DNA from 3 places in the Paenibacillus sp. 1781tsa1 genome. Region 2 is predicted to be linked to each of the others. Evidence: riboswitches for the same ligand, from Rfam matches in the RefSeq annotation. Region 2 holds a riboswitch; each other region holds the start of a gene.

Region 1 (4,291 bases), 3.8 Mb from region 2:
GCATGAAGGAAGGGTATACGTTAGAGGAAATTGTTAATCGATCCGGATTATCCCGACGCGAGTTGGTTGAGTGGTTAGAGGCACTGGATCACGAAGGTTATGATACCGATTGCCTTCTTGATGTGGAGCTTGCTGTGATGCCAGAGAACGAACAAGAGGCTGTATGGAGTGCATATGAGGAGTTGGGAGATACGTTCCTGAAGCCAGTATTACATAAGGTGTATGGAGCGAAGAAGCCCGACGGAGGAAGTCTGGAGCAGGTCTATGAAAAACTGCGCATGATTCGGATCCGCTTTCGTCGGCACGCAGAGACAGAGAAGCAAGTTGGTTAATGATCGGAAATGAAAAAAGACGAGGCGTTTCTCCAAGAGGAGCGCGTCGTCTTTGTTATTTCATACGAGTTCATACCCAGTCTTTTTTGCGGAAAATGAAGAACATGCTCAGGCCCAGGGTAACCATCAGGCCAATCACAACAAAATAGCTGTATTTCCAGTTAAGCTCAGGCATATTCGTAAAGTTCATGCCGTATATACCGGTAATAACCGTCAGCGGCATGAAGACCGTGGTAATGGCAGTAAATACACGCATGATCTCATTCGCCCGGTTCGCTATACTCGATTGGTAGGCTTCTCGCAAGTTGCCCATCAGGTCGCGATACGTCTCAAAGGTTTCCGATATTTTTACGGCATTCTCATAGATGTCACTGAAATACTTTTGCAGTTGATCATCGATGAGACGCAGATCTTTTTTGTTTAGGGTGTTGATGACCTCTTTCTGAGGTCCAAGGACTTTTTTCAGCCACAGAATCTCACTGCGCAGCCCGATGATTTCATTCAGATGTGACTTTTTGGTGTGCATCAGAATGTCTTCCTCAAGCTTCTCGATCCGTGCTTCAATTCGGTCACCTACGGTGAAATAATTATCAACAATTAAGTCAACCAGCAAATACAACAGACGATCCGGTGTACTGATTTCCTGTTCCCACAGGATTGGTTTCAGTGTACGCAATTCGCTGACCTTTTGCTTCGTAACACTAATAATGAAATGTCTGCCGAGGAACAAGTTCACCGCACGCAGAAATATCTCTTCATCATCGAAACGGATGCTATTAATCACAATAAAATAATGGTTCTCATAAATTTCAATCTTCGGACGTTGTTCTTCGTCACTAAGACAGTCTTCCACAGCCAGATCATGCATTAAGAACAGAGGCTGAAGTACCGCCAAATCGTCTACATCTGCATCAATCCAGTAGAATCCTTCCGCTGGTGGAGTCAGCGCCTGCTGAATATCGTCCACCGGAATAAATACACCGTTGTTTACCAACCGGATTTTCATCGTTAATCTACTCCTTCTGCACCCGCCAACTTGGCGGATATTATCATTATGGGCGCAAAAAGAACAAATCAGCCGGTCGGCAGCGGAGCCTGGAGATCAGGGCTGCGTTCACTATATAATCAAACGGAAGTCACGTCCCGCTGCCGGCATGCTGATGTCAATTCTCTATGCAGTTTGTCGGAATTCGGCTGCCAGTCAGGCCTCGGGTCGCCATCCATTTAATATGTCACCTCTCACATAAGGGTTTATAACACCTTGTTTAGTATACCGCTGGTACAAGGTGCTTTCAAGCGCAAAAATGTGTCTATTTCGCGCCCTGAGGCAGTGTATGACAACGGATGATGAACGGTTCCGATCTGGACCGCAGACAGAGAACTGCAACTTGACGTGAGGGCATTAATGTAATAAAGTAGACGGTGAACCATATTAAATTACAATCTAATACAGCGAAATCTTATCAAGAGTAGGTGGAGGGACTGGCCCGATGAAACCCGGCAACCGGCGGTATACCGCACGGTGCTAATTCTTGCAGCGACCAAGTGTCAAGTGGCACTGTTGTAACTGAGAGATGAGAGAGGCGCATATCTATTTACATATGACCTTTCTCGAAATCCGAGGAAGGTCTTTGTCATATGCCCCGACTTCTCAGCAGTGATTTTCGCTAAGGAACTTGAGGTTGTTTGTAACGTTGGATGAAAGAGCAATTCAATGTTTTTACAAGCTCAAGGCAGTCAATCACTATACTGATGTGAAGACATCAAGCCAGTGGCGGCTGCATCTATCTATGCACAAGGAGGAGTTAGACTTACCATGCCAATCAAAATTCCGGATACTCTACCAGCAAAAGAAGTACTTGAAGGAGAGAATATCTTCGTCATGGATGAAACTTCTGCATACCAGCAGGATATTCGTCCACTCCGTATCGCTATATTAAACCTGATGCCCACAAAGGAAACGACTGAAACACAATTGCTTCGTCTGGTGGGAAACACGCCTATTCAGGTGGATGTTGTTCTCGTACATCCCAAATCCCATACGTCGAAGAATACGTCGCAGGAGTATTTGGATCTGTTCTATAAAACCTTCGATGAAATTGAGCACCGCCGTTTCGATGGCATGATTATTACGGGTGCCCCGGTGGAACAGATGGATTTCGAAGACGTGAACTATTGGAATGAAATCCAGGAGATTTTCGAATGGACCAAAACCAATGTGACTTCAACCCTCCACATATGTTGGGCTTCCCAGGCAGGTTTATACCATCATTTTAACGTACCCAAGGTTGCACTTGATGAAAAGTGTTTTGGCGTTTTCCCACATACCATCAATAAACCACATGTTCCGTTGTTGCGTGGATTCGATGAGGTATTCAACGTTCCACATTCCCGTCATACGGAAGTGAGACGCGAAGATATTGAAAAGAATGAGAATTTAGAGATTTTGGCTGAGTCCGAGGAAGCGGGTATCTTCCTGGTTGCTACCAAAGACGGCAAACAAATTTTTGCCACAGGACATGCCGAGTATGACCCGTTCTCATTAAAGTGGGAGTATGATCGGGATGCAGCTAAAGGGTTGGATATCGCATTGCCTAGACATTATTATCCGAATGACGATCCTTCCCGTGTGCCACCCGCCACTTGGCGCGCTCATGCCAACTTATTATTCTCTAACTGGCTCAATTACTATGTGTATCAAGAAACACCTTACGATATTGGCCCGCAAATCTAATCGAGATTACAGGAGGATGCAGCAATGGAAGACAACAACAAGTTGAAAATCGAAAGCCGCTTAGCACAAATTGGGTCCATCAATGAACCGGTAACAGGCGCCATTAACTTTCCGATCTATCAATCCACTGCGTTTCGTCACCCGAAACTTGGACAAAGCACGGGGTTTGATTATATTCGTACAACGAATCCAACCCGTAAAGTGTTGGAAGAAGCGGCTGCAGCGCTGGAGTCCGGTGATGCAGGGTTTGCCTGTAGCTCGGGTATGGCCGCCCTGCAAACGATTTTTGCCATGTTTGGTCAAGGCGATCATCTGATCGTATCGCTTGATCTGTATGGCGGAACCTATCGTCTGCTTGAACGCATCTTGTCCCGTTTCGGAGTAACCGCAAGTTATGTGGACACGAATGACCTTGCAGCACTGGAGAAGGTTCGTCAGCCGAATACCAAAGCTGTATTCATTGAGACACCAACCAATCCACTGATGATGATCACAGATGTGGAAGCCGTTGCTTCCTGGGCGAAAAGTTACAACCTGTTGACCATTGTTGACAACACGTTGTTGACTCCATTTTTCCAACGTCCGATTGAACTGGGTGCCGATATCATCATTCATAGCGCTACCAAATATCTGGGCGGACACAATGATGTGCTGGCCGGACTAATTATAACCAAGGGTGAGGCATTATCTGCAGAGATGGCGTTCCTGCATAATTCCATTGGAGCTGTATTGTCTCCAAGTGACTCCTACCAGTTGATGAAAGGGATGAAAACGCTGGCTCTTCGCATGGAGCGTCATGAATACAATGCGCTTACCATTGCCAAATACTTGCTTGAGCATCCAGCGGTGGGTGAAGTGTATCATCCAGGTCTGTCAGATCATCCGGGATATGAGGTGCAGAATAAACAATCCACCGGTAACACAGGTATCTTCTCTTTTAAAGTGAAGGATGCACGTTATGTTGAACCATTGCTGCGTCATATCAAACTGATTGCTTTTGCCGAAAGTCTTGGTGGAGTGGAATCACTCATGACCTACCCAGCGGTACAAACGCATGCGGATATTCCTCTGGAAATTCGTGATGCCGTAGGTGTGGATGACCGGCTGCTCCGGTTCTCCGTAGGCATTGAACATGCGGATGACCTGATTGCAGATCTTGGCAATGCTCTGACAGCTGCGCAACAGGAAGTTGAAGGAGGCGTGCACTCATGAGTGAGTCCAACAA
Region 2 (4,291 bases):
TTATTCAGTTGCAGGTTCAACTGCACCTTTATAACGCTCTTTGATAAATGTTTTCACTTCTTCGGAGTGCAGGGCAGCAGCCAATTTCTGAATTGCATCTGAATCCTTGTTGTCCTCACGCGAAACGAGGATGTTCGCGTATGGGTTACCTTGCAGATCTTCGATGAGCAAAGCATCATTCGCCGGATTCAGGTTCGCTTCAAGCGCATAGTTAGCGTTGATGAATACCAGATCCGCTTCATCCAATTGACGAGGCATCATGGCTGCATCCAGCTCGATGATATCCAGGTTCTTCGGATTGGCTGTGATATCTTGAATCGTAGATGTGATATTTGTGTTATCTTTCAGCGTAATGATGCCTTCTTTCGCGAGCAGCAACAGAGCACGTCCCCCATTGGATGGGTCATTTGGAATGGCTACTTTTGCGCCGTCAGCCAATTCATCCAAAGATTTAATCTTTTTGGAGTATCCGCCAAAAGGTTCAACATGAACAGGAGTTACAGCAACGAGGTTGAATCCACGTTCTTTATTCTCTGTGTCCAAGTAAGGTTGATGCTGGAAGAAGTTTGCATCCAATTTTTTATCAGCAAGTTGCTGGTTGGGTTGAACATAGTCATTGAACGTAACGACTTGCAAACGAATACCTTGTGCTTCCAGTTCAGGCTTGATGCTTTCCAGAATCTCAGCGTGTGGTGTAGGTGAAGCTCCAACTTTCAATTCAACCGTGCGTGGTGCACCTGCTGAATTGTCTGCGCCGCTATCGGCATCCTTGTTGTTTCCGCAAGCTGCGAGAACTGCAATCAACATAAGACTAAGTAGAGCGAAAGACCATTTTTTCATGTGTAAAACCCCTTCTCTAATCAATTTTTCATGTGGCGTCCGCACGAATGCATAGGCCATCATGTTATCTATGTGTTATTTCCTGGTGAAAAATGTAACTAAGCGATCTCCAGCCATCTGGAGAATTTGCACTAGAATGACCATAAATACAACGGAAATTATCATAACTTCATACTGATAACGGAAGTATCCATAATTGATTGCCAGCGTTCCCAGTCCTCCACCACCAACCATGCCCGCCATCGCCGTGTAAGAGACAAGCGTAACGATGGTGATTGTTATACCAGCAAGCAGACCAGGCAGTGCCTCAGGCAGTAAAACCCGTCTTACAATCTGTCCGGTTGATGCACCCATCGCCTGTGCCGCTTCAATTACACCACGATCAACTTCTCGCAAAGTAGTTTCCACTAAACGAGCGAAGTATGGAGCTGCTCCAATAACTAGAGGCGGTATCACACCCAATACCCCTGTAGCCGTACCAACGAGTGCTCGTGTGAACGGAATAATGGCTATAATCAGTATGATAAAAGGAACTGACCGCAGAATATTAACAATAAACGATATTATCGTATACACCACACGTGACTGTATTGAGGCGGATCTCGCCGTCATGAATAGCAATACGCCAAGCGGCAAACCAATGATAATGGTGAACAAGCCAGAAGCGCCCAGGATTTGTAGTGTCTCTATTGAAGCTTTACCAATCTCTTCCCAACGTACGGTTGAAAAATCCATCTAACGTAGCACCTCCACATCAAGTCCCTCAGCGGTTAATTCGGATATCGTCCGATCAATGGCATTAGAATCACCCTCGAACCGAACGGTCAGCTGTCCATAAGGAACCTGTTTAATCGTAGAGATCGTTCCCTGCAGGATGGCAAAATCCACACCCGTCTTACGAACCGTTCTGGACAAAATCGCTTCATACGTTTTGTTCCCCAGAAAGGATATCTTCACAAGTTTGGAAGCAACACCTGCCTGCAATTCAACGCCTGCATTCGCCAGAGCGGTCTCTTCCAGAGCCAGTCCAGCTTCATGGTCACGCATCATGAAATCCCGCGTAATCGCATGTTGCGGCTTCAGGAACACTTCTGTTACAGGTCCCTGTTCCACAATGCCACCTTGATGAATGACAGCCACCTTGTCACAGATGTTCTGAATGACATGCATCTCATGTGTAATCAGCACAATTGTAAGGTTGTACTTTTCGTTAATGTCGAGCAATAATTTCAGAATTGAATTTGTCGTCTGCGGATCAAGTGCTGAAGTAGCCTCATCACAGAGAAGTACATTCGGATCACTCGCAAGTGCTCTCGCAATCCCCACACGTTGTTTCTGTCCACCTGATAATTGAGCTGGATATTTGTTGCTATGGTTCTCCAGACCAACGAGATTGAGCATTTCCTTCACTTTACGATCGATGGCATCCTTGGGTGTATTCACAAGCTTTAGTGGAAAAGCCACATTATCATATACTGTTGCCGAAGATAACAGATTAAAGTGTTGAAAAATCATTCCGATCTTGCGTCTCTGTTGCTGTAATTCGGTTTTGCTCAGTTCAGTCAGGTTGATTCCGTCAACCCATACTTCACCCTCCGTAGGCCGCTCCAGCAAATTAATACAGCGAATCAGTGTACTTTTACCCGCTCCGGAATGGCCAATCACGCCGTAGATTTCACCCTTTTGGATGTTCAAATTCAGCTCGGATAACGCTGTTGTAGACTTTTTTCCTTTGCCGTACGTTTTTGTTAGACCTTTTAATTCAATCAATCGCACTTGCCCCTTTCCAACCACCTACATGTATCTTTACCCGATCTAAAGGAAAACTCCCCTTAAAGTACAAAAAAGAGCCCTTTGCAGAAACAAAGAGGGCTCTTCACGTGAAAGAATATACCTTCTCATCTGCCAAAATCGTGCCTTGCACCATTTTGTAGGAATTAGCACCTAACATCTATAACGAATGATACATGTATCATGTCATTACAAATCGGTTGCCGGGCTTCATCGGGCCTGTCCCTCCGCCGCTCTCGATAAGAAATATGTTGTTGTAGGATTTTATAAGTTCATGTAGTTCATGCTTTATAATGTGAATGTAACTTTTAAGAAATATCTGTTCATTCTTTGTCATTGTAACACTCTAATTGAAACTCAGTATATTCCAAGTATTCCGATTTGTCAAAGGGAATTATTTCTTTGCCATATTTTATTAATATAACGATAAGAGGCTGTTAACGTTTCACAGACCATATCCACGCCCTGACGCATTTCCTGCACATGCTGATTGAGATCCTCTAACTTTACTTTACCTTGCAAGGTCTGGTGTAACTGCCACAGGTCATCGTGCATTTCTGAGTTCATGTAGTGAATTTCCATATTACGTCGTTTGCGCAGCTTACTCATCGGCTCCCGGTATGAGTCCTTGATCTGAATTAATTTCAACGCAAGATCATGATGCTCCCTCGCATAATCGAACTGCCTTAACACTGTAAAATAAGAAAAATGCGCTTTTGTATTTGAAGTATTCAGTTGGAATATTTCATTCAATACGGTACCGACTTTATCCAGAATGGCAAAGCAGCGGATGAAGCCATCTTTGTAGAAATACACATATCGGGCATACTCGGCTTTTTCAGTCGGTGTCATGTCGTCCGTTGAGCCTGCAACGACCTTTTTGCGAAAATGAGCTGCAGCGAAGCTGCTTTGCTCCAGTTCATCCAGTGAAGAGATGAGTCCCTGAGTCCACACATACAGTTTCCGATAGTCGTGCGTGGGATCATGATCCACATGCATTTGCCGCTGAAACAGCTCAAGTGTATGCGCCATGGAGTCCATCGCTTCCTTCAATTTACCTTCGTTTATACGCGGTTTTTCCCCCAACAACGTTCGCAGCATATTTAACCTCCTCTTTTCCGAATCAACATTTCATCACCATAAAACTTCATCCATTCCGTGTAATTGCTGCTTGCCATAGGTTGCCCTGATCCCCCTGACATCAAACAAAGTCCACCTGTCCAATGATGTACATCACTGGATGGTGGACTTTCATATTAGGCCGAGTACTTTCAAGAGAACTGTATCTGTATCTAGAACCGATTAACCGGTCGATGCAGCTTGTACACCAGGAAACTCATATACGTTAAAACTCCGAACAATATGGCGATATCCAGCATATGAGCGAGAGCTACGAACATATATACTTCCGGGCGGTTCATTGTCACCATCATGAAAATACCAATGACGACTTGCATCAGGATGAGAACAACGGATACCACGCCAAGGGTACGCATTTCCTTGTTGTCCGGATGATTACGGTAAGCGAAGTGACCCAGAACTGCAATAACAATGACGAGCGATGCTGCTGCTGCACGGTGAGCAAAAGCAACCGCTACCCCACCCGAAAGCTCAGGAATAATCTGCCCGTTACAGAGCGGAAATCCAGAACATCCGCCAG
Region 3 (4,291 bases), 390 kb from region 2:
CAGGCCGTTGTCATTATTGTCAATTACATGCTTGGTGCCGGGATCTTGACGTTACCTCGAACGACCAGTAAGGCTGTCGGAACACCGGATGTCTGGATATCCATTATTCTGTCGGGACTGATTATTGCAGGTGTCGGAATTGTACTGGTAACCTTGTGTCGCAGATTTCCAGGGAAAACGGTATTCCAGTTCACCCGTGAAATTACGGGGAGCTGGATTGCTTACATATTAGGATTTGCCATGATTATGTACTTTATGGTGATTGCCGCATTCGAAATTAGAGTTATGGCTGAAGTAACAGGGATGTATCTGCTTGAACGCACCCCCACATGGGCGATTATTATGGTCTTCATGTGGATCGGTATATATATGATCTCAGGCGGGCTTGGTGTCATTGTACGTGTGTTCGAGATTATTCTGCCGATTACAATCATTATCTTTGTGATTGAAATTCTGCTGAGTAATCAGCTATTCGAGATTGGGAATCTAAGACCGGTGCTCGGGGAGGGGCTTATGCCCGTTTTCAAAGGACTGAAGCCATCTCTATTGTCATATACGGGGTATGAGGTGATGCTAATCATGACTGCTTATATGAAAAATCCGAAGAAGAGCAATATGGCAATGAGCTGGGGGATATTCATAACGACCGCAATCTATTTGATTACTGTTGTCATGGTTGTAGGTAGTCTATCCCTCGATGGAATCAAAACACGGACTTGGCCAACGCTGGATTTGGTAAGAAGCTTCGAGATACAAGGTTTGATATTTGAACGGTTCGAATCTTTATTGTTGGTCATCTGGATTATGCAAATCTTTTCGACTACAGCGATTACACATTATTGCGCGTCGGTGGGCATTCGTGATTTGTTCCGTTCAAAAAAAATCAAGGGCATTATGTATGGTCTGCTTCCGTTCATTTATGTGACAGCAATGATGCCTAAAACGGTGGATGATACCTTTACACTCGGGGATATGCTCGGCAATGTATCCGTGATACTATTCGCCATTTTACCTCTGGTCCTACTGTTGTTAAGTCTGATTCGCAAAAAAGGAGGCAAGCATGCATGATACCATTCCGTATTCTCTTACGTGTAGCTTCTGCCTTGTGCATTCTGTTATTGATATCCGGATGCTGGAGCAGTCGGGAAATAGAGGATCTAAGTCTTTATGTCGGTCTTGGAATTGATGTCGGTAAAGAGACAGCATTCGAAAAAGACATCGCTGAACAGGGAGGAACATATCCTAAGAAGAACTATGTAACCGCTACGGTGCAAATTGCTCCAGGCTTCACCAATAGTCAATCGAGCCAACAATCCGGTTCGCCTTCTTCCGGCAAAACATCCTACTCCAATGAACAGCTCAGTGGAGATTCCATGTTGCAAATCTTCCGTCAGTTTGCGTTAAGACGCGATCGCCCCCTCATTGGACATCATCTGAAGGTAATCGTTGTCTCCAAGGATATTGCCAAAAAATATGGTCTGGACCAATTACTTGATTTTGTACTACGGGATAATGATATTCGACCGAACTGCCTGGTGCTGATCAGTCATCATTCTGCATTAGATGTGTTGACTTCACAGGACCCGTCTCGGATTCCGGCTTTTTATCTCACAGGAATTACGAACAATTCGTACTTGTCCAACAAAATATTGGATCCTGTATTACTGTCTAAGTTAGATGCACAGATGCAGTCCGGTTCCAGCTTTCTGCTTCAAAATGTGTTGAATTCCCATGGAGAGGACAAGTTCTCTGGAGGCAGCATTTTTGATGGGAAAACAACCAAATTCATCGGAGAACTTAGTCAAACAGATCTTGAGGGTTTGTCATGGCTCAATTCCAAAAAAAAAGGAGGTGTCTTAAAGACACATAACAAGCAAGGATTCACCGTGGTATATGAAATCAAGAAGAAAAAGGTGAAAATTATTCCCAAGGTGGTTGGCAATGATATTTCATTCCATGTGAAGACTGAATCCGAAGGCTGGCTGATGGAGGATTGGCGCTCTCCGGAGGAAGAGGAAAAAGGTGAATATCTCAGAGAATTGGAAAAGGATTTTGCTGAGCTTGCCGAACAACAGATTCGACAGGTGTTATACAAACTTCAGCATACCTACAAAGTTGATGTTGCGGATTTTCGGGATAGCTTGCGTATCAAAGAACCTAAAACATGGAAAAAAGTTAAAGACGATTGGGATAAAATTTTTAGCACCGTGCCGATCACGTACGAGGTAAAGACCACCATTACCAATCCGGGGTCTTCTACCGAATAGCGAGGTGTGCCATTTATGATTTAAATGTTGACACATTCATGATAGATCGATATATTAGTAAAAAATCATTTTCTTATCCAGAGAGGTGGAGGGACTGGCCCTTAGAAACCTCAGCAACAGATCTGAAGGATACTGTGCTAATTCCAGCGGGTGAACAGCCTGATAGATAGGAGCGTTTGTTTTTATTTGTCAGTAACGGCGCACTCTTTAGGAAGAGTGGGTCTTTTTTGTTTTTTCTGGATGAAGAAGTAGGGAGCAGCAGGTATGGAGAACAACAACGACAAAGGGCATTTTCAGCGGAAAATGCAGGCACGGCATGTGGTCATGCTCTCTCTGGGTGGAGTCATTGGAACGGGATTATTCCTGAGCTCGGGCTACACAATCCAGCAGGCGGGGCCACTGGGAACCATTCTTTCCTACCTGATTGGAGCCATCGTAGTATATTTGGTCATGCTCTGTCTTGGTGAACTGTCTGTTCATATGCCGGAGACGGGAGCATTTCATAGTTATGCAGCTAAATATATCGGACCAGCAACAGGTTACACGGTGGCTTGGTTGTACTGGTTAACCTGGACTGTTGCGCTTGGCTCCGAATTCACAGCCGCCGGTCTGTTGATGCAGCGCTGGTTCCCATCGGTAAACGTATGGATATGGAGCGCGCTTTTTGCACTGATGATCTTTTTGTTCAATGCTTTAACGGTAAAATTATTTGCAGAATCCGAGTTCTGGTTCTCTTCTGTGAAAGTAGTTACCATCGTAGTCTTCATTATTATTGGTGGTGCAGCCATGTTTGGGTTCATCCCCATGGCGGATTCTGAACCGGCTCCATTCCTTTCCAATATTACAGCATCCGGGTGGTTCCCTCATGGGGCTACAGCGATATTGATGACCATGCTTGCTGTTAACTTTGCATTCTCAGGCACCGAGTTAATCGGTATTGCCGCTGGAGAAACGGAGAATCCGGAAAAGACAATTCCCAAAGCTATTCATACCACGCTGTGGCGGTTGGTCATTTTTTTCATCGGAACGATTATTATCTTGTCGGCTTTGCTGCCCATGTCGGATGCCAGTGTACTGGAAAGTCCGTTTGTAGCGGTAATGGAGCGGGTGGGTGTACCCTATGCAGCAGACATTATGAACTTTGTTATTCTGACGGCGATTCTCTCTGCTGCGAATTCAGGTCTGTATGCTTCGTCACGAATGCTCTGGTCTCTGGCAGATAAAAAGACAATCTCCCCTTGGTTTGCCAAACTGACCAAGCGCGGGGTGCCGCTGAATGCACTTCTGATCAGTATGGTGGGTGGTGCCTTGGCTTTGCTGTCCAGCATCATTGCACCTGGTACAGTGTATATTACGCTGGTCTCCATCTCAGGTCTGGCTGTTGTTGCCGTATGGATGAGCATCAGCGCTTCCCAGTACTTGTTCCGCAGACAGTATATCCGGGAAGGACATGCCGTCAAAAATCTGGTCTACCGCACACCACTGTATCCAGTGGTACCGATTGTTTCATTTATATTATGCCTGGCTTCATGCATAGGTATTGCCTTCGACCCAACACAGCGAATTGCGCTGTATTGTGGGGTTCCATTTATCGTAGTATGTTACGCAGCCTATTATCTAACAGAACGTGTGAATAAGAAAAGAGGACAAGTAGATGACGCAAACACAACAGACTAACCCCATAGAACAGATCCTGCGTGAACATCCGGTCATGATTCTGGATGGAGCGCTGGCAACAGAACTCGAACAGCATGGATGTGATCTGGATGATCCATTATGGTCGGCTCTTGTGTTGCTTGAGAATCCGGATGTTATTGTTCAGGTCCATGCGGATTATTTCAGGGCAGGAGCCGACTGTGCGATTACATCCAGTTATCAAGCCACGGTAGATGGCTTCCGCAAGAGAGGAATCGGTGAGCAAGAAGCGTTGGACCTGATTCGCAAGACGGTGGAGCTGGCTGTACAGGCGAGAGATGACGTATGGGCAGAAGTGCAGGAAGGCGGAGTAAATAATACGGAAGCCA

Evidence for each region. Region 2 has a riboswitch for S-adenosylmethionine ahead of NKT06_RS25890 (methionine ABC transporter ATP-binding protein). Riboswitches for the same ligand answer to the same signal wherever they lie in the genome.
Region 1: another riboswitch for S-adenosylmethionine. It lies ahead of metA (homoserine O-acetyltransferase MetA); the one in region 2 lies ahead of NKT06_RS25890 (methionine ABC transporter ATP-binding protein).
Region 3: another riboswitch for S-adenosylmethionine. It lies ahead of mmuP (S-methylmethionine permease); the one in region 2 lies ahead of NKT06_RS25890 (methionine ABC transporter ATP-binding protein).

What each region holds. Positions count from the first base shown of each region.
Region 1 covers NZ_JAMYWY010000001.1:1,994,133-1,998,423, forward strand. The annotation lists gene NKT06_RS09005 (HRDC domain-containing protein) at 1-332, shown strand, start outside; gene corA (magnesium/cobalt transporter CorA) at 403-1,338, opposite strand; SAM riboswitch class I at 1,790-1,913, shown strand; gene metA (homoserine O-acetyltransferase MetA) at 2,149-3,066, shown strand; gene NKT06_RS09020 (PLP-dependent transferase) at 3,091-4,278, shown strand; gene NKT06_RS09025 (trans-sulfuration enzyme family protein) at 4,275-4,291, shown strand, end outside.
Region 2 covers NZ_JAMYWY010000001.1:5,756,118-5,760,408, forward strand. The annotation lists gene NKT06_RS25880 (MetQ/NlpA family ABC transporter substrate-binding protein) at 1-840, opposite strand; gene NKT06_RS25885 (methionine ABC transporter permease) at 916-1,575, opposite strand; gene NKT06_RS25890 (methionine ABC transporter ATP-binding protein) at 1,576-2,610, opposite strand; SAM riboswitch class I at 2,736-2,877, opposite strand; gene NKT06_RS25895 (Cthe_2314 family HEPN domain-containing protein) at 3,016-3,732, opposite strand; gene NKT06_RS25900 (COX15/CtaA family protein) at 3,924-4,291, opposite strand, start outside.
Region 3 covers NZ_JAMYWY010000001.1:6,141,421-6,145,711, reverse strand. The annotation lists gene NKT06_RS27555 (GerAB/ArcD/ProY family transporter) at 1-1,068, shown strand, start outside; gene NKT06_RS27550 (Ger(x)C family spore germination protein) at 1,065-2,267, shown strand; SAM riboswitch class I at 2,338-2,440, shown strand; gene mmuP (S-methylmethionine permease) at 2,532-3,944, shown strand; gene mmuM (homocysteine S-methyltransferase) at 3,922-4,291, shown strand, end outside.